3 regions of the Streptomyces rectiverticillatus genome follow, and region 2 is predicted to be linked to each of the others. Evidence: riboswitches for the same ligand, from Rfam matches in the RefSeq annotation. Region 2 holds a riboswitch; each other region holds the start of a gene.
The links. A riboswitch is a leader RNA that binds a small molecule or an ion and turns the genes downstream of it on or off. The one in region 2 is predicted to bind cyclic di-AMP.
Positions count from the first base shown of each region.

Region 1: another riboswitch for cyclic di-AMP. It lies ahead of FGW37_RS03955 (C40 family peptidase); the one in region 2 lies ahead of FGW37_RS12765 (LysM peptidoglycan-binding domain-containing protein).
Region 3: another riboswitch for cyclic di-AMP. It lies ahead of FGW37_RS14955 (M23 family metallopeptidase); the one in region 2 lies ahead of FGW37_RS12765 (LysM peptidoglycan-binding domain-containing protein).

Region 1 covers NZ_CP040752.1:991,940-999,047, reverse strand. The annotation lists gene FGW37_RS03985 (adenosylmethionine--8-amino-7-oxononanoate transaminase) at 1-518, opposite strand, end outside; gene bioB (biotin synthase BioB) at 511-1,731, opposite strand; gene FGW37_RS03975 (8-amino-7-oxononanoate synthase) at 1,913-3,109, shown strand; gene FGW37_RS03970 (DUF397 domain-containing protein) at 3,143-3,397, opposite strand; gene FGW37_RS03965 (helix-turn-helix domain-containing protein) at 3,407-4,285, opposite strand; gene FGW37_RS03960 (ATP-binding protein) at 4,568-5,005, shown strand; gene FGW37_RS03955 (C40 family peptidase) at 5,153-5,623, opposite strand; cyclic di-AMP (ydaO/yuaA leader) riboswitch at 5,628-5,812, opposite strand; gene FGW37_RS03950 (urease subunit gamma) at 6,543-6,845, shown strand; gene FGW37_RS03945 (urease subunit beta) at 6,862-7,108, shown strand, end outside.
Region 2 covers NZ_CP040752.1:2,972,754-2,979,861, reverse strand. The annotation lists gene FGW37_RS12775 (cytochrome P450 family protein) at 1-619, shown strand, start outside; gene FGW37_RS12770 (LysM peptidoglycan-binding domain-containing protein) at 733-1,857, shown strand; cyclic di-AMP (ydaO/yuaA leader) riboswitch at 2,118-2,299, shown strand; gene FGW37_RS12765 (LysM peptidoglycan-binding domain-containing protein) at 2,303-3,052, shown strand; gene eno (phosphopyruvate hydratase) at 3,316-4,605, shown strand; gene FGW37_RS12755 (FtsB family cell division protein) at 4,773-5,237, shown strand; gene FGW37_RS12750 (DUF501 domain-containing protein) at 5,328-5,858, shown strand; gene FGW37_RS12745 (Ppx/GppA phosphatase family protein) at 5,855-6,847, shown strand.
Region 3 covers NZ_CP040752.1:3,479,322-3,486,429, forward strand. The annotation lists gene FGW37_RS14930 (hypothetical protein) at 1-90, shown strand, start outside; gene FGW37_RS14935 (hypothetical protein) at 516-704, opposite strand; gene FGW37_RS14940 (NUDIX hydrolase) at 1,150-1,569, shown strand; gene FGW37_RS14945 (hypothetical protein) at 1,690-1,989, shown strand; gene FGW37_RS14950 (aldo/keto reductase) at 2,045-2,989, opposite strand; gene FGW37_RS14955 (M23 family metallopeptidase) at 3,079-4,311, opposite strand; cyclic di-AMP (ydaO/yuaA leader) riboswitch at 4,321-4,454, opposite strand; gene FGW37_RS14960 (PP2C family protein-serine/threonine phosphatase) at 4,527-5,834, opposite strand; gene FGW37_RS14965 (DEAD/DEAH box helicase) at 6,017-7,108, opposite strand, start outside.

The sequences.
Region 1 (7,108 bases), 2.0 Mb from region 2:
TCGTGCATCCCGCCGTCGGGATCGCACACGGCCATCGGCTGCCACGTGTCCCCGTGGTAGCCGCCGCGCCACGTCATCAGCCGCCGCTTCCCGGGCCGCCCGGCCGAGCGCCAGTACTGCAGGCACATCTTGACGGCGACCTCGACGGACACCGAGCCGGAGTCGGAGAGGAAGACGTGCTCCAGCCCCTCGGGGGTGATCTCCACGAGCCGGGCGGCCAGCCGCACGGCGGGCTCATGGGTGAGCCCGCCGAACATCACGTGACTCATCCGCCCCAGCTGCTCGCGCGCGGCCTCGTTGAGGACGGGGTGGTTGTAGCCGTGGACGGCGGACCACCACGACGACATCCCGTCGATCAACTCGTGCACGCCGTCGACCGGTTCGGCGAGCCGCAGCCGCACTCCCGACGCGGACGCCACGAGCAGCGGCTCCTGGCGGCCGGGCATCGGACCGTAGGGGTGCCACACGTGCTGCCGGTCGAGGGCGAGGAGCTCGCCGGGGGTGAGCGGCTCAGGCATTGGGCGGCAGGTCCGTCCCCGCCCCGCGGCGCCGCACGGCGACCAGGTCCGTACGGGCCTCCTGGTCGGTGACGACCTCGGGCGCAACCTCGGCCCCGGCCTCGGGGGCCGCCGCCGCGGCCGGGGCGCCGCCGTCCCCGCAGGGCCCGCACGAACCGCCGCCGCAGCCGGATCCGGAGCCGGAGGCGGCCTGCGCGGCGGCGACGTCCGCCCGGTGCGCCGGCAGCGTCGTCGTGTCCGTGCCCTCCACCTCGAAGCCGGCGTCCGCGATCATGTCCAGGTCGGCCTTGCCCTCCTGGCCCTCACTGGTGAGGTAGTCGCCGAGGAAGATCGAGTTGGCCAGGTGCAGGGCGAGCGGCTGCATCGAGCGCAGGTGCACCTCGCGCCCGCCGGCCAGCCGCACCTCGACGTCCGGGCAGACGAACCGCACCATCGCGAGGATGCGCAGCGCCCGCTGCGGCGTGAGGTTCCACTCCTTGGCCAGCGGCGTGCCCTCGAAGGGGATGAGGAAGTTGACGGGCACCGAGTCGGGGTCCAGCGCGCGCAGCGAGAAGACGACGTCGACGAGGTCCTCGTCGCTCTCGCCCATGCCCGCGATCAGCCCGGAGCAGGCGGACATGCCCGCGGCCTGCGCCTGCTGCACGGTGTCGACGCGGTCGGCGTAGGTGTGCGTGGTGGTGATGTCGCCGTAGGTGGCTTCGGAGGTGTTGAGGTTGTGGTTGTACGCGTCGGCGCCGGCGGCGCGCAGCCGCTCGGCCTGGCCCGCGGAGAGCAGTCCGAGGCAGGCGCACACCTCGACGTCCTCGTTCTGCTCCTTGATCGCTTCGATGGTCTTGGAGACCCGGTCGATGTCCCGGTCCGTGGGCCCGCGCCCGCTGGCGACCAGACAGACCCGCTTCGCCCCGCCGGCGACACCGGCGGCGGCGGCCTTGGAGGCGTCCTCCGGCTTGAGCCAGGTGTACTTGAGGATCCCGGCCTTGGAACCGAGCCGCTGCGAGCAGTACGAGCAGTCCTCGGGGCAGAGCCCGGATTTGAGGTTGACGAGGTAGTTGAGCTTCACCCGGCGCCCGAACCACCTGCGGCGCACCTTGCCGGCCGCGGCCACCACGTCGAGCAGGTCGTCGTCGGACGTCGCCAGCACGGCGAGCGCCTCTTCGCGGGTCGGCGGCTCGCGCCGCAGCCCCTTGTCCACCAGCGTGTTCAGCAGGTCCATGGCGGTGATCCTCGCTCACGGCCGTACCCCGGGCCAAGGTAGGGATCGCACAACTCCCGCGGATTGATGTGTGTGTATTGCCACACCCTGACCAGGTGTGACGCCCGCTACGTTCTACAGAGGTTCTATCCGGGCTCCACAGAACCGGCCCCCAGCCCCCTGGAACGCGAAGGAAGGCCGCATGCCTCAGGACCCGACCCGGGACACGCCCCGGCCCGCCTTCCGGGACCCCTTCGCCTGGATCGACGCGCACCACGAGCGGCGCCTGGCGGCCGGGCTCGTACGGACCCTGCGGCCCCGCCCCGCGGACTCGCCGCTGACCGACCTGGCGGGCAACGACTACCTGGGCCTCACCCGCCACCCCGAGGTCACCGAGGCCGCCGCGGCGGCCGCCCGCCGGTGGGGCGCCGGGGCGACGGGCTCCCGTCTGGTCACCGGCAGCACCGCCCTGCACGCCCGGCTGGAGGAGGAGCTCGCCGCCTTCTGCGGCTTCGAGTCCGCGCTCGTGTTCTCCTCCGGCTACGCGGCCAACCTCGCCGCCGTCACCGCGCTCGCCGGGCCCGGCGGCGGCGCCGAGGGTGCGGCCCTGCTCGTCTCCGACGAAGGCAACCACGCCTCCCTGATCGACGGCTGCCGGCTGGCCCGCGCCGAGAAGGCGGTCGTGCCGCACGCCGACCCGGACGCCGTCCGCAAGGCCCTCGCGGCACACGGAGGCCGCGCGCTCGCCGTCACCGACTCCGTCTTCTCCGTCGACGGCGACGCCGCCCCGCTGCCCGCGCTCGCCGGGGCGTGCCGCGAACACGGGGCGGCCCTGCTCGTGGACGACGCGCACGGGCTCGGCGTCCTCGGCGAGGGCGGCCGGGGCGCGGTGCACGCGGCGGGACTGGCGGGCGCCCCGGACGTCGTCGCGACGGTCACGCTCTCGAAGGCGCTGGGCAGCCAGGGCGGTGCGGTGCTCGGCCCGGAGCGGGTGATCCGGCACCTGGTGAGCAACGCCCGCACGTTCATCTTCGACACCGGCCTCGCACCGGCGGCGGCCGGTGCCGCGCTGGCGGCCCTCACGGTGCTGCGCCGCGAGCCGCAGCGGGCGCAACGGGTCCGGGAGATCGCCGCCGAGCTGCACCGCAGGGTGGTGGCGGCGGGCTTCGCGGCGGTACGGCCCGACGCGGCGGTGGTCTCCGTACGCGCACCCTCGCCGGAGGCGGCGGTGCGGTGGGCGGCGGACTGCCGGGAGGCGGGGATCGCGGTCGGCTGTTTCCGGCCGCCGTCCGTGCCGGACGGCGTCTCACGGCTGCGGCTGACCGCCCGGGCCGATCTGTCGGACCGGCAGGTGACGGCCGCGGCCGACGCGATCGTACGGACCGCGCCGGCCGCTTGAACGAAAGGGCCTTAACGAAAGGGCCTTACCGGGTCAGAGCGGGTCGATCCCGCCGTCGCGCAGTCCCTCGACGAAGCAGGTCCACGCGGCGGAGCGGAAGAGGACAGCGGGACCGCCCGTCCGCTTGGAGTCGCGCACGGCGAGGAGGCGGCCGGGGAGCGGTCCGGCCGTCTCGACGCAGTTGTTGTATCCGGTGCTGTAACTGCTGCGCCGCCATGGAGCCTCGCGGAGCAGGGAAAGCGCTGCAGGGGTGGAACGGTGGGGTACGTACCGAGGCATTGCGGACATGGTGCCTCCTTACGCGCCGTCGTTGATCCCGGCGATGAATTCCAGCGATTTCTCGTGCGAGAGGGCGTGTGCGCGCAGTGTCGTGAAGGCCGCGCCGTACGCCCGGAGGTCTTCTTTCCGCTCCAGGTAGAGGCTACTCGTCAAGTGGTCGAGAACAACCACATCCAGATCAGCAATGCGCGGAAATGAGAAAATAACAAAAGGCCCGGTGATGCCGATATGGCCGCCACTGGAGAAGGGCAGGACGTGCAGCCGCACGTGCCCCAGCGATCCCGTCTCCACCAGGTGCCGCAACTGCCCGGCCATGACCTCCGCTCCGCCGACCTCATGGCGCAGTACGGCCTCGTCCAGCACGGCGCACACCTCCAGCGGCTGCTCGCCCCGGAGCACCGCCTGGCGCGCCAGGCGCACCCGCACCAGCTCCTCGACCTGCTCCGGCGCAGGGTCGCCGAGGGCCGCGCGGGTCACGGCGCGGGCGTAGTCCGGCGTCTGCAGCAGGCCGGGCACCACGGTGGTCTCCAGGGTGCTTAACCGCGAGGCCTCCGACTCCAGGCTGATGAAGTCGAGATAGGCGGGCGGCAGCCGGTCGCGGTAGGCGTACCACCAGCCGCGCCGGGCCCCCGCGCCCTCGCCCGGTTCGGTGGACCCCGCGCCGCACAGCGCCCCCAGCAGCGCGCGCAGCTCGGCGTCGGCGACCCCGTAGGCGTCCAGCAGCCGGGCCACGTCCGCCGGTTTCACGCCACTGCTGCCCGTCTCGATCCGGCTGACCTTCGACTGGTGCCAGCCCACCGCGCGCGCGGCCTCCAGGCTCGTCAGCCCGGCCAGTTCGCGCTGGCGGCGCAGCTCCGCACCCAGCTTGCGGCGGCGTACCGCCGGTCCGTACCGCATTGGCCCTCCCCTGGGTCACTGTCGTTGTCATACGTCAGTGTCAATAGCCCAGTGTGCCGTGTGAATCCGGTCGCTCGTCGTAGAGTTCACTGCTTCGGGCGACAGATATATGCATATCTTGGGGGATCGCTCCCATCACAGGCGTTATCAGTGGCAGTCTGTCGCGCAGAGCCGTCCGAGGCCGCTCATGCCCCCCACGACTTACGGCACGCTTCCCGACTTTTCCGTGGCAGTGCACCGGAGTCCGGTCTCGGCGGGACCTCGGCTGAAAGGGCCATCGCCATGGCAGACCACCAAGAAGCCACCGTCACGCTGCCGAGCGCCCCCGCCTCGGTCTCCACGGCGCGCCGCTACGTCGCGGAGGTGCTGGCGGACTGGGGGCTTCCGGGCGGGACGGACACCTCCGAGACCGTGCGCCTGATCGTCTCCGAGCTCGCGACCAACGCCGTGCAGCACACCCGGGGACAGTCGCCCACCTTCACCGTGGACGTCCGCCTCGACCGCGATCAGCATCTGCGCATCGGCGTCACCGACAGCCACCCGCGCTTCCCCCGGCGGCTGCCCGCCGCGGTCCAGCAGGACAACGGCCGCGGCATGGTGATCATCCGCTGTCTCACCGCTGAGCACGGGGGGCGGCTGTTCTGCACGCCGACCTCCGACGGCGGCAAGACGGTGTGGATCTCCCTCCCCTGGACCGCGCCGGTCAGCGCAGAGCGCTGAACTCCCCTCCGGCCGGCCAGGCCCCCCGCACGCGGTGCGGGGGGCCTCGGGCCTCTTCGGGCCCTCGTGCGGGGAGTTACGGCGAGTTGCGGGGAGCCGTGTCACCGGGCCTTCCGGGGGCTCCGGGGGCGGGCCGGTGACGCCGGGTCAGCCGACCCGGCCGTAGCGGACGCTGTTGGTCCAGATCCGCTCCAGCCGGACGACCGCGCCCGTCTTGGGTGCGTGCCAGATGCGGCCGTCCCCGTTGTATATCCCCACGTGGTAGATCCCGCGCCCGGAGACGAAGAAGACGAGGTCGCCGCGTTCGCGTGCGGAGCGGGGGATGTGCCGGGTGCTGTTGTACTGCTGGGCGGCGGTGCGGGGCAGGGACTTCCCGGCCCGCTTGAAGGAGTAGAGCGTCAGGCCCGAGCAGTCGAACCGGTAGGGTCCGGTCGCCCCCCACTGATACGGGGAGCCCTGCTTCGAGGCCGCGATCCGCAGTGCCTGGGTGGAGACGGTCGACGCCTCCGCCTCTGCCGCGCCGCCCGGAGCCAGCACGGTGGCCCCGACAGCGGCGAGAGTGAGGGCCGATGCGGCACCGGCCCTGGACAGCTTTGACGGACGTTTGTGCGCGCCCATGCGCTAACCCTTCGTCAGCCGCCTGTGAAGGATGACCTGTCGGGTTCGGGCAGGCGAAGGTTGCCCGGCCGCTGTCAACGGCTTCACCCCAAGGGCCGACCGCACTACTCTTGGTCGTCCCACCACTCTTGGGTCCTCCATCCCTGCCGTTGCACTGAAGTCGACCCGGCATCCCGGCGGCGGCAGGGTTCGGCGTCCACCGGGACCGCCCCGCCGGGGTGGCGGGGTCTTGTCGTCGAAGGGATCTTGGCGCAGCCGCCGTGCCGATTCCGAGCGGAACCAGGGGTATGTGAGCCTGATCACTTCTGGGCAATTCCGGTGGACGCGGGGCGATTTGGTGGTGTGCGCGCAAGCCGGCTGAGCCGCTGGCCTGCGGCGGTTCGTACCGGCCCGGGAGCAATCCGGCCGCCCGCGCCAAATCGATCACCGCGCCCCGTCTACGCCGTGATCCTTCATGGAGGGGACCGGGGTTTATCCGGGTGCGGACCCCCGGCCCTCCGGCGCACATGGCGCGGAGATCCCTTCGCCCCCGGCGCTCTGCGCCGGGGACCCGTACCGTCCGCGTCGGCATGACCCGCTCGCACCTTCCGTTCGCCTGTTTCGTACAGGCATGCGAGCCGCGGCGCCGTCGCGCCACCGCGACGACCATGGTCTGCGCCGCCCGTAGCCGGCGGTACGTGTCGTGCGGACGGACGGCCATGATCCGGCCCAGAAGATCCAGTAGATGCAGACGACAGACGGCTCCCGGGTCCATGGCCATGACAATGCAAAGAGTCAGTTAACGCGTTGGAAAAGGTTCCGCCCTAATCTGCAATCACCGGCCACCGGCCGAAGAACCCCAGGTCAACACCGTGTTGAACTCGGGTAGCGTCCCGGTGCGTCCATCCGGGACACCTGGGACGACAGTGAGGTGGGACGCATGCAACTCTCCCCGCGCGAGCAGGAACGACTGCTCCTGCACGTGGCCGCCGACGTGGCCGCCAAGCGCAAGGCCCGCGGCCTGCTCCTCAACCACCCCGAGGCGGTGGCCCTGATCACGGTCCACGTCCTCGAAGGCGCCCGGGACGGCCGCACGGTTGCCGAGCTGATGTCCTCCGGGCGCAGGGTGCTCACCCGCGACGACGTCATGGAGGGCATCCCCGAGATGCTCCACGACGTCCAGGTCGAGGCCACCTTCCCCGACGGCACCAAGCTCGTCACCGTCCACGAACCGATCTGCTGACGGGGGAGGACCCGCGATGATCCCCGGAGAAATCCTGTACGCCGCCGAGCCCGTGGCCCTCAACCAGGGGCTGCACCGCACCCGGCTCACCGTGCTCAACGCCGCCGACCGCCCGGTGCAGGTCGGCTCGCACTACCACTTCGCCGAGGCCAACCCCGGCCTCGACTTCGACCGCGCGGCGGCCCGCGGCAAGCGCCTCGACATCGCTGCCGGCACCGCCGTCCGCTTCGAGCCGGGCATCCCCCTCCAGGTCGACCTCGTCC
Region 2 (7,108 bases):
GAGTGACCACGGTGAGCACCTCACCGAGGACGAGGCCGCGGCCATGGCCTTCATCCTGCTCTTTGCGGGTTTTGAAACAACTGTGAACCTGATCGGTAACGGAACCTACGCCCTGCTGCGCAACCCGGAGCAGCGCGAGCGCCTCCAGCGCGCCCTCGCCGAGGGCGACGAGGGCCTGCTCGCGACCGGGGTCGAGGAGCTGCTGCGCTACGACGGCCCGGTGGAGCTCGCGACCTGGCGGTTCGCCACCCGGGACCTGACGATCGGCGGGCAGCGCATCGCCGAGGGCGACCCCGTCCTCGTCGTCCTCGCGGCCGCCGACCGCGACCCCGAGCGCTTCGCCGACCCCGATGCGCTGGACCTCTCCCGGCGCGACAACCAGCACTTGGGCTACGGCCACGGCATCCACTACTGCCTGGGCGCACCCCTCGCCCGCCTGGAGGGCCAGACGGCTTTGGCGACCCTGTTGCGGCGCCTCCCCGATCTGCGGCTGGGGGCCGATCCGGAGGATCTGCGGTGGCGCGGCGGACTCATCATGCGTGGTCTGCGCACCCTTCCCGTGGCCTTTACGCCGGAGGGCATTCCGGACACAACCACCCAGGAGCGGCCGCCTGCCTGAACCGGCGTCAGCCGACGTGATCTCGGCGTGACCTCCGCTACATCGGCTTGTGACTCCGGTGGGCCGTCGCTATCTTCAACCACCATTCGCCGCCGAACGAGAGGCAACCGCCCATGAGACCCGGAAACGGCCGACATCGCCGCCCCCGTCAGATACCCGCCATCGTGGTCGCCGCGGGGGTGACCGCCTCCGGAATCGCCATGCCGCTGCTGGCGGCCACCGGCGCGACGGCAGCCGACGCCGGCACCTGGGACCGTGTCGCCCAGTGCGAGAGCGGAGGCCTGTGGAGCGCCAACTCCGGCAACGGGACCTACGGGGGACTGCAGCTGACCCAGGACCTCTGGGAGCGCCATGGCGGCAGGGAGTACGCCCCCCGGCCCGACCTCGCCAGCCGGGCGCAGCAGATCACCGTCGCCGAGCAGATCCTCGAGAGCGGCGGCACCAGCCCCTGGTCGAGCTGCGCGGCGAGCGCGGGCCTCACCTCGGGCGGCACCCCGGCGGAGGTCAACCCGGGCGGCACACACGCCCCCGCGAGCGACTCGACGCCTTCACGCGCCCCGGAGCGCACCACTTCGCACTCCACGCCGTCCGAGCCGTCCGAGCCCTCCCAGCACGACAAGCCTTCTGACGCGTCCACGTCTCCTTCGCCGTCCGGAAAGCCGTCGCCGGGTTCCTCGACGAGCCCCTCGGCCGACCCCTCCACGCAGCCTTCGGGGCAGCCGTCGACCGGTCAGCCGTCGCCGGGCCAGTCCTCCGGTCAGCCGTCCGGCCGGCCCTCCGGCAGCCCGTCGTCCGACGCGCCGTCACCGGGCGCCTCGGGCACGCCGGGCGACGGGAAGTCCGGTGAGCCGCAGGAAGGCCGGCACCGCAAGCCCTCGACGCCTCCCACGGACGACCCGACCCAGATCCCGAGCGGCTCCGCCACACCCGCTCCCGGCGATTCCGGTTCGCCCGCGGGACGGGCGCCCGACGAGGGCGGCACGGGCACGGGCAAGCACCGCGGCGACCCGTCGCGTTCGGAGGACGAGAGCCGTACGTCGCGGGGCGGCGGCGACGCTCGCACCGGCAGCCCCACGCCCACCGACTACACCGTGCGTCCCGGTGACAACCTGTCAGCCATCGCCGAGCAGCATGCCGTCAAGGGAGGTTGGCAGTCTCTGTATCAGCGCAATGAGAAAGCGGTCGGAACCGATCCCGACCTGATCCTTCCTGGTCAGAGGCTCGAAGTCGGTAAATAGACCGGCAGTTCGCGGCGAATGTCCGTTCCAGTCGAAAGTGAGACATGGGTCTCTTTGCCTGATGGCGGAATGCGGTCTTCCCGAAACTGGTAAACCGTCTCTCACCTGCGGAAACGCGTTGTTCCCCTGGGTAACCAGGGGCAACTGTGGCTGGAAAGAGGGGTTTGAACCCTTGCCGCGACTGTGTTTACCGTCGTGACCGCTCGCCACCGCGGGCACCACGGTCGCCACGCCGAATCCTGCCGGCGATCGGGGGAGTCGTCGCGCAAGCGCCGTAGGCAGGAGCGGGGGAACCAAGGTAGGCGCCGGAAACGGCTCCTCGGCCGAAGGCCGCGGGTCCGGGACCGGCTAGGGGTGAAGCCGAGTGTGCTCGCACACGAAGCCGGGCGAACTCACAGCCCGAACCCGACAGCTCACCTCGTAGGCGTCGGTGAGGAAACGACTCATGTCCAAGGGCAAGCACCGTCGTCCGTCCAAGGCCGTCCGCATCTTCACGCTCGCCGGTGTCACCGGTGCAGCTGTCGCCGCCCCGCTGATGGTCGCCACCTCCGCCAACGCCGCCTCGGTTTCGACGTGGGACAAGGTCGCCCAGTGCGAGTCCGGTGGCAACTGGTCCATCAACACCGGTAACGGCTACTACGGCGGCCTGCAGTTCTCGCAGTCCTCCTGGAACGCCGCCGGCGGCCAGAAGTACGCCGACCGCGCCGACCACGCCTCCAAGAGCGCCCAGATCGCCGTGGCCGAGAAGCTGCTCGCCATGCAGGGCCCGGGCGCCTGGGGCTGCGCCGGCCCCGGCGGCCTGACGGCCGGCGGCCCGAAGGCGAACGTCGACCCCTCCGGTTCGGGCTCCGCCGGCAAGTCCACCAAGTCCTCCCGCACCGGCGGCACCGTCTCGGGCAAGTCCCACGCGGACCGCAGCGAGCGCCAGGCCACGCCGAAGAAGGCCGCGCCGAAGCACTCCGCCCCGCAGGCCACCGAGCGCGACGAGGCCCCGGCCCCGAAGCGGACCGCCCCGAGCACGCAGTCCTACAAGGTCGGCGACGGCGAGTACGAGGTCAAGGAGGGCGACACCCTCTCCAAGATCGCCGAGGCCCAGCACGTCAAGGGCGGCTGGCAGAAGCTGTACGACCGCAACAAGGACGTCGTCCAGGACGCGGACGTGATCTACGTCGGCCAGAAGCTGCACCTCAGCTGATCCGGCAGGGCGGTCCACCGCGGTGGGCCGCCCTTCTCCGCTGCGCGGGACCGCCCCGCTCCGATGCGCTGCCCCGAGCGCGCACCGGAGCGGGGCTCAGCCGTTTCCGGGCCGGCCGAATCCATCGTTCGTACAACGTTCTGGGCTTTTGTGCTGTTTTTTAGGCTTTTCCGGCCCGAGAACGCGGTCCAACGGCGAGGCGAGCCTCCGGGGCCCGTTAGGCTCGTGCTGCAGAACCACAGACACACACGAAGGAGACCCTCGTGCCGTCCATCGACGTCGTCGTAGCTCGCGAGATCCTCGACTCGCGAGGCAACCCCACGGTCGAGGTCGAGGTCGGCCTCGACGACGGCTCCACGGGCCGTGCCGCCGTGCCGTCCGGCGCCTCCACCGGTGCCTTCGAGGCCATCGAGCTCCGTGACGGTGACAAGAACCGTTACCTGGGCAAGGGTGTCGAGAAGGCCGTCCTCGCCGTCATCGAGCAGATCGGCCCGGAGCTCGTCGGCTACGACGCCACCGAGCAGCGCCTGATCGACCAGGCCATGTTCGACCTGGACGCCACCGACAACAAGGGCTCGCTCGGCGCCAACGCCATCCTGGGCGTGTCCCTCGCCGTCGCGCACGCCGCCTCCGAGGCGTCCGACCTGCCGCTCTTCCGCTACCTGGGCGGCCCGAACGCGCACCTGCTGCCCGTTCCGATGATGAACATCCTGAACGGCGGCTCGCACGCCGACTCCAACGTGGACATCCAGGAGTTCATGATCGCGCCGATCGGTGCGGAGTCCTTCTCCGAGGCCCTGCGCTGGGGCACCGAGGTCTACCACACCCTCAAGTCGGTGCTGAAGACCAAGGGCCTGTCCACCGGCCTGGGCGACGAGGGCGGCTTCGCCCCGAACCTCGGCTCCAACCGCGAGGCCCTCGACCTCATCCTCGAGGCCGTCAAGCAGGCCGGCTACACCCCCGGCCAGGACATCGCGCTCGCGCTCGACGTGGCCGCCTCCGAGTTCTACAAGGACGGCGTCTACAAGTTCGAGGGCCAGGACCGCACCGCCGCCGAGATGACCGAGTACTACGCCGAGCTCGTCGCGGCGTACCCGCTCGTCTCCATCGAGGACCCGCTGTTCGAGGACGACTGGGACGGCTGGAAGACCATCACCGAGAAGCTCGGCGACAAGGTCCAGCTCGTCGGGGACGACCTGTTCGTCACCAACCCCGAGCGCCTCGGCCGCGGCATCGAGGAGAACGCCGCCAATGCCCTGCTGGTCAAGGTCAACCAGATCGGCTCGCTGACCGAGACCCTGGACGCCGTCGAGCTGGCCCAGCGCAACGGCTTCAAGTGCATGATGTCCCACCGCTCCGGCGAGACCGAGGACGTCACCATCGCCGACCTGGCCGTCGCCACCAACTGCGGCCAGATCAAGACCGGCGCCCCGGCCCGCTCCGAGCGCGTCGCCAAGTACAACCAGCTCCTGCGCATCGAGGAGATCCTGGACGACGCCGCGGTCTACGCCGGCCGCAGCGCCTTCCCGCGGTTTCGCTCCGCGAACCAGTAAGCGCAGCAAGGGCTGACCTGACGCGAAGGCCCGGCGGGCCGCACCCGCAGGCCTGACACGGCCTCAGGGGAGCAGCCTCACCACGTCCCCGGCCACGGTCCCGTACCGTGGCCGGGGACGTACGTTCGTAGCGAGGCTGCGGGCGACCAGGACCTCGGGGAGGCGAAGTGGCGGCGGAACGCTCCACCGCGACCAGACTCAGGGCACTCGGCTCGGTGCTCGTCCAGGGCCCCACGGCCCGCGTCTACCGCGCGCGGGGCCCGCGCCGCAGCCGGCTCACCGGCCGTGCGGCGCTGCTGGCGCTCGTCGTGTGCTCGCTGGTCGTCGCCCTCGCCTATCCCATGCGCCAGTGGGTCACCCAGCGCTCCGACATCGCCGACCAGCGCCGCCAGTCCGAGCGCGCCCGCGAGCAGGTGAAGCGGCTGGAGGACGAGAAGGCGCGGCTGGAGGACCCGGCGTACGTCGAGCAGCAGGCGCGCGAGCACCTGCACTACCTGCGCCCCGGGGAGACCGGCTACAGCGTGGTCGACGGCAGCGGCACCGCCCGGCGCCCGCGCGACCAGGGCGCCGCCGACCGCCCCTGGTACAGCAATCTGTGGGACGGTGTGGACGCCGCGGACACCCCGCGCTGACCGTGCCGCCGGCCCCTTCCCCCCTTCTTCACGACCTGCCTTCTTCACGACCTGCCGACACCACCGAGCGAAGACGACACGAGCGAGCACATGGACACCCCTCCGCCCCAGACCGAGTCCACCGAGCCCACCGACGCCGACATCGAGGCGTTCAAGGAGCAGCTGGGCCGCCCGCCGCGCGGACTGCGCGCCATCGCCCACCGCTGCCCCTGCGGCCTGCCGGATGTGGTCGAGACCGCGCCCCGGCTGCCGGACGGCACGCCGTTCCCGACGACGTACTACCTGACCTGCCCGCGCGCCGCCTCCGCGATCGGCACGCTGGAGGGCTCGGGCCTGATGAAGGAGATGCAGGACCGGCTGGCGACCGACCCCGAGCTCGCCGCCGCCTACCGCGCCGCGCACGAGGACTACCTCCGCCGCCGCGACGCGATCGAGGTCCTGGAGGGCTTCCCGAGCGCGGGCGGCATGCCCGACCGCGTCAAGTGCCTGCACGTCCTGGTGGGTCACTCGCTGGTGGCCGGCCCGGGCGTGAACCCCTTCGGCGACGAGGCGCTGGCGCTGCTGCCGGAGTGGTGGGCCAAGGGCCCGTGCGTCACGCCGTGCGGGGGTGACGAGCAGTGACCCGCGTCGCCGCCGTGGACTGCGGCACCAACTCCATCCGCCTCCTCGTCGCCGATCTCGACCCGGCGACCGGTGCGTTCACCGAGCTCGACCGCCGGATGACGATCGTCCGCCTGGGGCAGGGCGTGGACCGCACGGGGCGGCTGGCGGAGGAGGCCCTGGAGCGGACCTTCGCGGCCTGCCGGGAGTTCGCCGAGGTCATCCGCGAGCTGAAGGCCGAGCGCGTGCGCTTCGTCGCCACCTCCGCCTCGCGGGACGCCGAGAACCGCGAGGACTTCGTGCGCGGCGTGGTGGACATCCTGGGCGTGGAGCCCGAGGTGATCAGCGGTGACCAGGAGGCCGAGTTCTCCTTCACCGGCGCCACCAAGGAGCTCTCCGGCCGGGACGACCTGGCCAGGCCCTTCCTCGTCGTGGACATCGGCGGCGGCTCCACGGAGTTCGTCGTCGGCGAGGAGCACGCCCGCCCGTCTCCCGCCACCACCCTTGCCGGAGACGCTTCGCGCCGCCCCTCCCTCTTCGCGCGCAGCGTCGACGTCGGCTGCGTGCGCATGACGGAGCGCCACCTCGTCGCGGACGGCGCCGTGGTGGACCCGCCGACGCCGGAGCGCATCGCGGCGATACGCGAGGACGTCGAGGCCGCGCTGGACCTGGCCGAGGAGACCGTGCCGCTCGCCGAGGCCCGTACGCTCGTGGGCCTCGCGGGCTCGGTGACCACGGTCGCGGCGATCGCGCTGGGTCTGACCGAGTACGACTGGACGCGCATCCACCACGCGCGGATCTCCCTGGAGCAGGTCCGGGAGATCACCGGGAAGCTGCTCGCCGCGACGCACGAACAGCGTGCGGCGATCCCCGTGATCCACCCGGGCCGGGTCGACGTGATCTGCGCCGGGGCGCTCGTCCTGCAGGCCGTCATGGAGCGTGTGGGAGCCCACGAGGTCGTCGTCAGCGAACACGACATTCTGGATGGAATCGCCTGGAGCGTCGCCTGACGGGGCGCCCCGAAGAGGCCCCTTCGGGGGCCTCCGGGAAAAAGTTCGTGAAATCCTTCACATGAAAAAAGGGAGCGTTGGCGGCGCGAAGGGGCCCGTTGGGCCCTTCCGGGGCCCCCGGAGCCCTGTGCGGTGGGATGCCGTCCGGTTTCGGGCGGGTTAAAGGGCCGCTTATATGAACGTCGGCGCGGCAGTGGTCTAGTCAACCTGAGGCCCGCAAGGCCAGTTCAACAGGGGTTCACAACGTGCCCGCCGGTCAAC
Region 3 (7,108 bases), 510 kb from region 2:
CCACCCTCGGAACCGCTCGACGAGGCGCGGGCAGCCGCCGTCCGCGACCGTGTCGACGAGTTGCGCGCACTGTCCCGCGCGGGTCGCTGAGTACCGCCGCACCCCGGCCCGACGGCACGCTGAAGCTCACGGTGCCTGCGAAAGCCGACGGTCGGCTTCTGGTTGGCGGCCACGCACAGCGGCATACAAGCCGTCTGCCGTCTGCCATCACCGTTGTAGTGCGGGTCAGAACAGGCTGGCAGCGGGGGACAGGTGGGGGGGCCTGGGCCGGTGGGTGAAATGTGCGGCCGGTGGGAGGCTGGCCGCCGTACTCACGCCGTCACGGATGCGGCTGCGTGAGGAGACCGCACCGCCCAGTTGTGGCTGAGGGGGAGCGGGCTGCTGCCGCGATGTGGCTAAGGCCGGTGGGGGCGCTCCGCTCAGCTCGCCGCCGTCGTAGCTGAGCGTCCGACTGCGGCCAGCAGCCCCAACACGACCCCTTCGCGAGGAGATGGGCGGGTGAGACTGCGTGCTTCTCAGACGAGACTGATCCCAGCCTGAGCTTTGATCGTGTCCACGGCTTCCTGGGTGAGCAACCGCAGAGGGACGACCGTCCAGCGATTGCCCTTACGCATGATCAGGGCTTGTCCGTCCCGGGTTCGTCCCACGTGGATGAACCCATAACCACGCCGCAGGTCCTTCGCCAGATGCTCACCGTGGATCACGGGGCACTTCCCTTCGCGGTCCTATCGTCCGCAGTCGAGGACCAGACATCACCGTCCTGAGACACCCGGGTATCGGGGTCAGTGGGAGTGCCCTGATTCTCTTGCGGGTCCCAGCACTCGTTCCCGTTCTGCTTACCCATCCCTGCGTATCCCTTCCTACCCATCAACGGATGGCAAGGGACCGACTCCTTGCTGCAGAACCACCCGTCCGGTTTTCAGCCGGACGCTCAACGGACCGACGCCTCCGTTCAGTCGCAGTCGGCCATCACCGCGGCCAGTTGCCGCCTGTTGATGATGGTGCCCTCCCCCATGCATCGCCGTACCTGAAGCCTGTTTCAGGCCGCCTCTCGCGGCCCGGGTGCCGGTGCTTGCGGTGGCGGCGGCATCCCGGCCACCGCGCCGCAAAGCAGTGGCTGTGCGGGATGCCGACCGGCATGATCGAGCTGTGTCGGACAGGAAACGCGCAGCTGCTGTCATCATCCGCGACGGCAAGCTGCTGATGGTCAAGGAACGAGGCATCGGGCCCACCGGGCGCCATGACGGACAGGAGTACTGGACGTTGCCCGGCGGGGGCATCGCGCCCGATGAGAGTGCAGAACAGGCTGCGATGCGAGAAGTGCGCGAAGAGGTCGGGCTGCACCCCCTGTCGGCGGAATTCCTCTACGACGTGCCGTATCCATCGGGCTGGACCGCCTGTTACAGCGTCCGGGTCACTGACGGAGAGCCCCGGCTGGGGATCGACGGCGACCTGGACTGCGACTGTCCGCGCATGACCGGGCTCACCTGGGTACCCCTGCCTCAGACCGTTTCAGCCGCAGCGCCGCTGATGGTGCCGACACTGCTCATGGCGACGCCCGGCCCGTAAGCGGGGGCGCCCGGCCGTACGCGGAAGCGCAACCACGCGGCTACGCCCCGCGCTCCGCCCACGCCGCCCCATGAAGTTAGCTTTGGGGGAGGTCGTTGTCCTTTGATGCGGAGGTGCGGGATGGCTCAGGTTCCTACGGCTGTTGTTGCTGCTGGTGGGCTTGTCGGTGGGTATGGCGTTGCTCGGTGGACGAAGAAGCGGCCGCTCGGTGGGGTGGCGCTGGCTGTGGCCGGTGGTGTGGCTGCTCGGCAGTGGGCCGGGAAGGTCGGGGCGCCCAAGGCTGCTGCGCTGACCGGGCTGTACGTTGCCGCGTTCGCCGGGTCGCATCCGCTGGCCAAGAAGGTCGGGGCCTGGCCGGCCGTGTTCGGGGTGGCCGGGGCCGTGGCCCTGGCCTCTTGGGTGGCCGAGAGCCGGGCTTGATGGGCAGGGCAGGGCTTCGGGCGGGGTTCTTCCGCCCGAAGCCCTGCCTCGCTGCCTACGCCGATGCCTCCGTCAGGCGCTTCAGTTCCGCGTCCGTCAGCTTCAGGTCCGCCACCGCCAGCAGCGGCTTGAGCTGCTGCACCGTGCGGGCGCTGGCCAAGGGGGTCGCCACGGTGGGCCGGGCCGCGAGCCAGGCCAGGGCGACCGTGGCGAGCTCGGCCCCGTGGGCCGCTGCCACCTCGTCCAGGGCCGTCAGGACGCGCTGCCCGCGCTCGGAGGCGAGATACTCGCCGGCCTTCCCCGCGCGTGCGCTGTCCACCGTCTTGCCCGGGCGGTACTTGCCGGTGAGGAAACCCGAGGCCAGGGCGTAGTACGGGACGGCTGCCAGGCCGTGCTTCTCCGCCACGGCCGCCAGGTCGCCCTCGTAGGTGTCGCGCGAGACCAGGTTGTAGTGGGGCTGAATCGCCACGTACTTCGCCAGGCCGGTCGTCTCCGAGAACTCCAGCGACTCCTGCAGGCGCTCCGGCGTGATGTTCGAGGCCGCGATCTCGCGGACCTTGCCCTCCTTCACCAGCGCGTCGAGAGCGGTGATGAACTCCTCCACCGGCACCGACGGGTCGTCGTAGTGCGTGTAGTAGAGGTCGATGTAGTCGGTACGCAGGCGGCGGAGGGATTCCTCCACGCCCGCCTTGATCACCGATGCGCGCAGGCCCCGCGGCTCCGGGACGCCCGCGCCGACCTTCGTGGCGAGGACGATGTCGGCACGGTTGCCGCGCGAAGCGAACCAATTGCCGATGACGGTTTCCGACTCGCCGCCCTCGTTGCCCGGGACCCAGGCCGAATAGACGTCGGCGGTGTCGATGAAATTGCCGCCCGCCGCCGCGTACGCGTCGAGGACGGCGAAGGATTCCGCCTCGTCCGCGGTCCATCCGAAGACGTTGCCGCCGAGGGCCAGCGGGTGGACGGAGAGGTTGCCGATCTTCTTGTGAATGTCAGCCATGCATCACTTCAGCGTCCTTGCGGGAGTGGGTATTCCATTTCCGCTCCTCGCCACCCCCTGCGGTACGCCGCCCGCCGGTCCCGCGCCCGCTACGGCTGCAGGCCCCTGTTCCTCAGCCACCCCAGCGGGTCGATCGGCGCGCCCCCGCCCGGCCGCACCTCCAGGTGCAGGTGCGGGCCGGTGACGTTGCCCGTCGCACCGACACGACCTATGACCTGGCCCGGAGCGACCTTCCCCGACGTGACGACCATCGACGACAGGTGGCAGAACCACAGCTCCGTACCGTCGTCGAGCCTCAGGACGATGCGATAGCCGTACGCCCCCGCCCAGCCGGCTTGAACGATCTTGCCGCCGCCGACCGCCCTCACCGGCGTGCCGGTCGGGGCTGCGAAGTCCTCCCCCGTGTGGTTCGCGGACCACATGTTCCCCGCCTGGCCGAAGCCGGCCGTCAGGGTGTACGAGGCGAGGGGGAGCTTGAACGCGCCGGAGGTGGAGTGGCGAGCCGCCGGGGCGGGAGCGGGAGCCTGAGCGGGAGTGGCAGCCTGAGCGGATCGCTGCTTCTTCGGCGTCTGCTTCTTCGGCGTCTGCTTCTTCGCCGTCTGGTGCTGCGGTGCCTCTTGCTTCGCCGTCTGCTGCTGCTTCGGTGCCGCCGCCCGCGCCTGCGGCTCCTCGGACGTCTCGGGCGCCTCGGCCCCCTCCCGCTCCTTCTCCGCCTCCGCCGCCTTCCGCTCCGCCGCCTTCTTCTGCGTCTCCGCGGCCTGCCTCACCTGCGCCGCCTGCGCCTCGGCCACGGCCACGCCCTGCTGGTGGTCGGCCTGCTCCAGGATTCTCGCCCGGAGCGCCTCACCCGCCGTCGCCGCGCTCTCGGCCATCTGCACTGCGGCCGATGCGCTTTCCTCACCGGCGAATTCGGCGTCGGCGGCGGAATCGACCGAGCCCGCCGCGCTCCCCGCGAAGAACGAGCCCACTCCCGGCAGCTGGGCCAGGTCGGGCATGGATATGGACGTCGCCGGGCGGTCCTGGGCGTGCGCCATGCCGCCCGCGCCGACCGCCGCGATGACGCCCACACCGAGCACCGCGCCGCTGCGGGCCATCGTGCCGCCGCGCTGCTTCACGACGCGGTGGCGGCCGCGGCCCGTGCCGAAGGCGTTGTAGACGGACGGCCGGTAGGAGGTGGGGGTGGACGACGGCTCGGGGTCGTACGCGGTCCCCGTCTCGTACCGCAGCCCCGGCCGGGGCTCGGGCTCGGGCTCCGGGTCGTACGGGGGTACGTACGCCGGGACCAGCGGCGGGTCGTACGCGGCAGGCTCGTTGGATGCCACGGAGGCACTCCTTTCCTTCCTTCTCGCCTACCGGGTTAGCTGACGGGTTCGGAGCAGGAAGGTCTCCTACGGGCCGCGCGCGGCCCGATTCACCCCAGGGTGGTGGTTCCCCGGTTCCCAGAACTTGCCGGCGTATCAGGTGGTGCTGTGCCCGCGGGATTCGGCGACGGCGCACGGCGCATCGCCTCTTGCGGCGTTGCGACAACCGCGCTCCGTTATCGAACGTTAATAGACGTGCCGGGTGGATTCCAAGCCGAACGCCCGAATCCACCGATGCCCTCGGGCACGTCTTCACGGGATGTGCGCCCGCGGAACCTGTCGATACTTTCTACGAAATGCTGTTCGATCCGCTCGCCGCGCCGGATCGCCAACAGCGCCATGTCGTCCGCGGCCTGACCCTCCGAATGGCGCGCGACGTCCGCGACCAGGGCGTCCAGCAGCGCCTCCGGGTTCTTGAACCGGCAGCCCGTCAGCCCGGCCCGGAGATCGTAGAACGTACCGCCGGCGTCCCTCGCCTCGGTCACCCCGTCCGTCATCAGCAGCAGCATCGACCCCGCGGGGAACTCCCGCTCCTCCGCCCGGTCCGGCCACACCCCCAGCTCGCCCAGACCGAGCGGCAGCGCGGGGACGGCGGGGTCGGCCACGCCGATGCGGCCGTCCGCGTGCAGCAGGAGCGGTGAGGGGTGGCCGCGGTTCAGCAGCCGGAAGACGGGCTCCCCCGGCGGCAGCTCCGCCAGTACGGCCGTGGTGAAACCCTCGGACCGGTCCACGGCGTCGGCGCGCAGGTTCGCCCGCCGCGCGCCCTCCCGCTGGAGCGCGTGCTCCAGCCGTCCCGCGAGCCCCTCCAGCGTGGGCTCCTGCTCGGCCGCCTCCCGGAAGGCGCCGATCACCACGGCGACTGCCTCGACCGCACCCAGGCCCTTGCCGCGGACGTCGCCGACGATGACGCGTACGCCGTACGGGGTGTCCTGGACCGCGTACAGATCGCCGCCGATCCGGGCGTCCGCCTGGGCGGCGACGTAGCGCGCGGCCACGCGGAGGCCGCCGATCCGGGACGGGGGCGCGGGCAGGACGGCGCGCTGGGCCGCCTCCGCGATGCCCCGGGCGGAGGCGAGCTGCTGATCGCTGCGACGGGCGATGCGGTTGATGCCGAGCGCGACCAGGGAGACCGCACCGATGGTCGCGATCTCGGCCAGCGCCTCACCGGTGTCGGACGGCCGGTGGTAGAACACGAGGCCGACCGCGACCGCCACGGCGGCCAGGGCGGCCGTGACCGTGACGCGGAGGGTGTGCAGCGGCGCCGCGACGAGGGGCGCGGCGGAGAGGAAGGGGGCGCACGTGTAGTGCGCGGGCGCCCCGAGGTCGAAGAGTACGGCGCCGACGATCAGAACGGCCGGGAGCCTGCGGACGGCCCGGCGCACGGCCGGGCGCGCCGTACGGCGGAACGTGCTGCGCCTACTGGTGCCGCTGGACGCGCCACCGCCCGCGCCACTGCCACTGCCACTGCCACTGCCACTACCCATGCCCCCGGCGGCGCCCCCGGCAGCACGGCGGGCAGAACGGCTCTCTCGCTTGCCCACCGCACTCTCTCCTGACCGGCAGTCCCGCACGTCACGACCTCCCACCCTTCCGGGCGGGAGGTCGGCAGGCGAACGGTGCTGGGCCAACCGGGGAGGTAAGCCCCGGAGGAGGTGAAGCAAGGGCCTTACGAGGAGCGGCGCTCCCGTGCGCCCCCGGCGCCCCGGCCGGCACCGCTCCTGCCGGCACCCCGGCCGGAAGCCGCACCGGAAGCGCCACCGGACGCCCGCCCGGCACCCCGGCCCGAGCCACCCGAACCGCCCGAACCGTAAGACGCAGAGGACGACGAAGAAGACGACGAAGACGACGACGCCCCGGAAGACATCTCCGTACGCACCCGGCCACGACCGCCACGCCCGCCGCGCGAGCCACGGGTGCCCCGGGAGCCGCGCGACCCGGCAGCAGCCGCAGCCCCACCGGCGGACCCGGCGCTCGCGCCGCCCCCGCCCGACCGCTTCCGCGGCGTCGACTGGGCCGGCACCGGCGGCGCGATGACCACCGGCACGCCGCTGGGCTCCTGGGCGCCCGTGATGCGGACGAGCTCCTCGTCCTTCGGGCCGACCGTGACGACGTTCGGGGAGATCTTGGCCGTGACCATCATCCGGCTCATCTCGCGGCGCTGCTCCGGCAGCACGAGCGTGACGACCGTGCCGGACTCGCCCGCGCGGGCCGTACGGCCGCCGCGGTGCAGGTAGTCCTTGTGGTCCATGGGCGGGTCGACGTTCACGACGAGGTCGAGGCCGTCGATGTGGATGCCGCGCGCGGCCACGTTCGTGGCGATCAGCGCGGTGACTTCCTGGGTGCGGAAGAGGTCCAGGGTGCGGTTGCGCTGCGGCTGGCTCTTGCCGCCGTGCAGGGCGGCGGCGCGCACGCCCTCGGACAGCAGCTTCTTCACCAGGCGGTCGGCACCGCGCTTGGTGTCCACGAACATGATCACGCGGCCGTCGCGGGCGGCGATCCGGGTGACCGTGTCCTTCTTGTCCGTCTCGGTGACGTGCAGCAGGTGGTGGTCCATCGTGACGACCGCGCCCACCGACGCGTCGACGGAGTGCGTCACCGGGTCGGAGAGGAAGCGGCGGACGAGCCGGTCGACGTTGCGGTCGAGGGTCGCGGAGAACAGCATCCGCTGCCCCTCGGGGTCGACCTGGTCCAGCAGCTTGGTGACCTGCGGCAGGAAGCCCATGTCGGCCATCTGGTCGGCCTCGTCCAGGACCGTGAT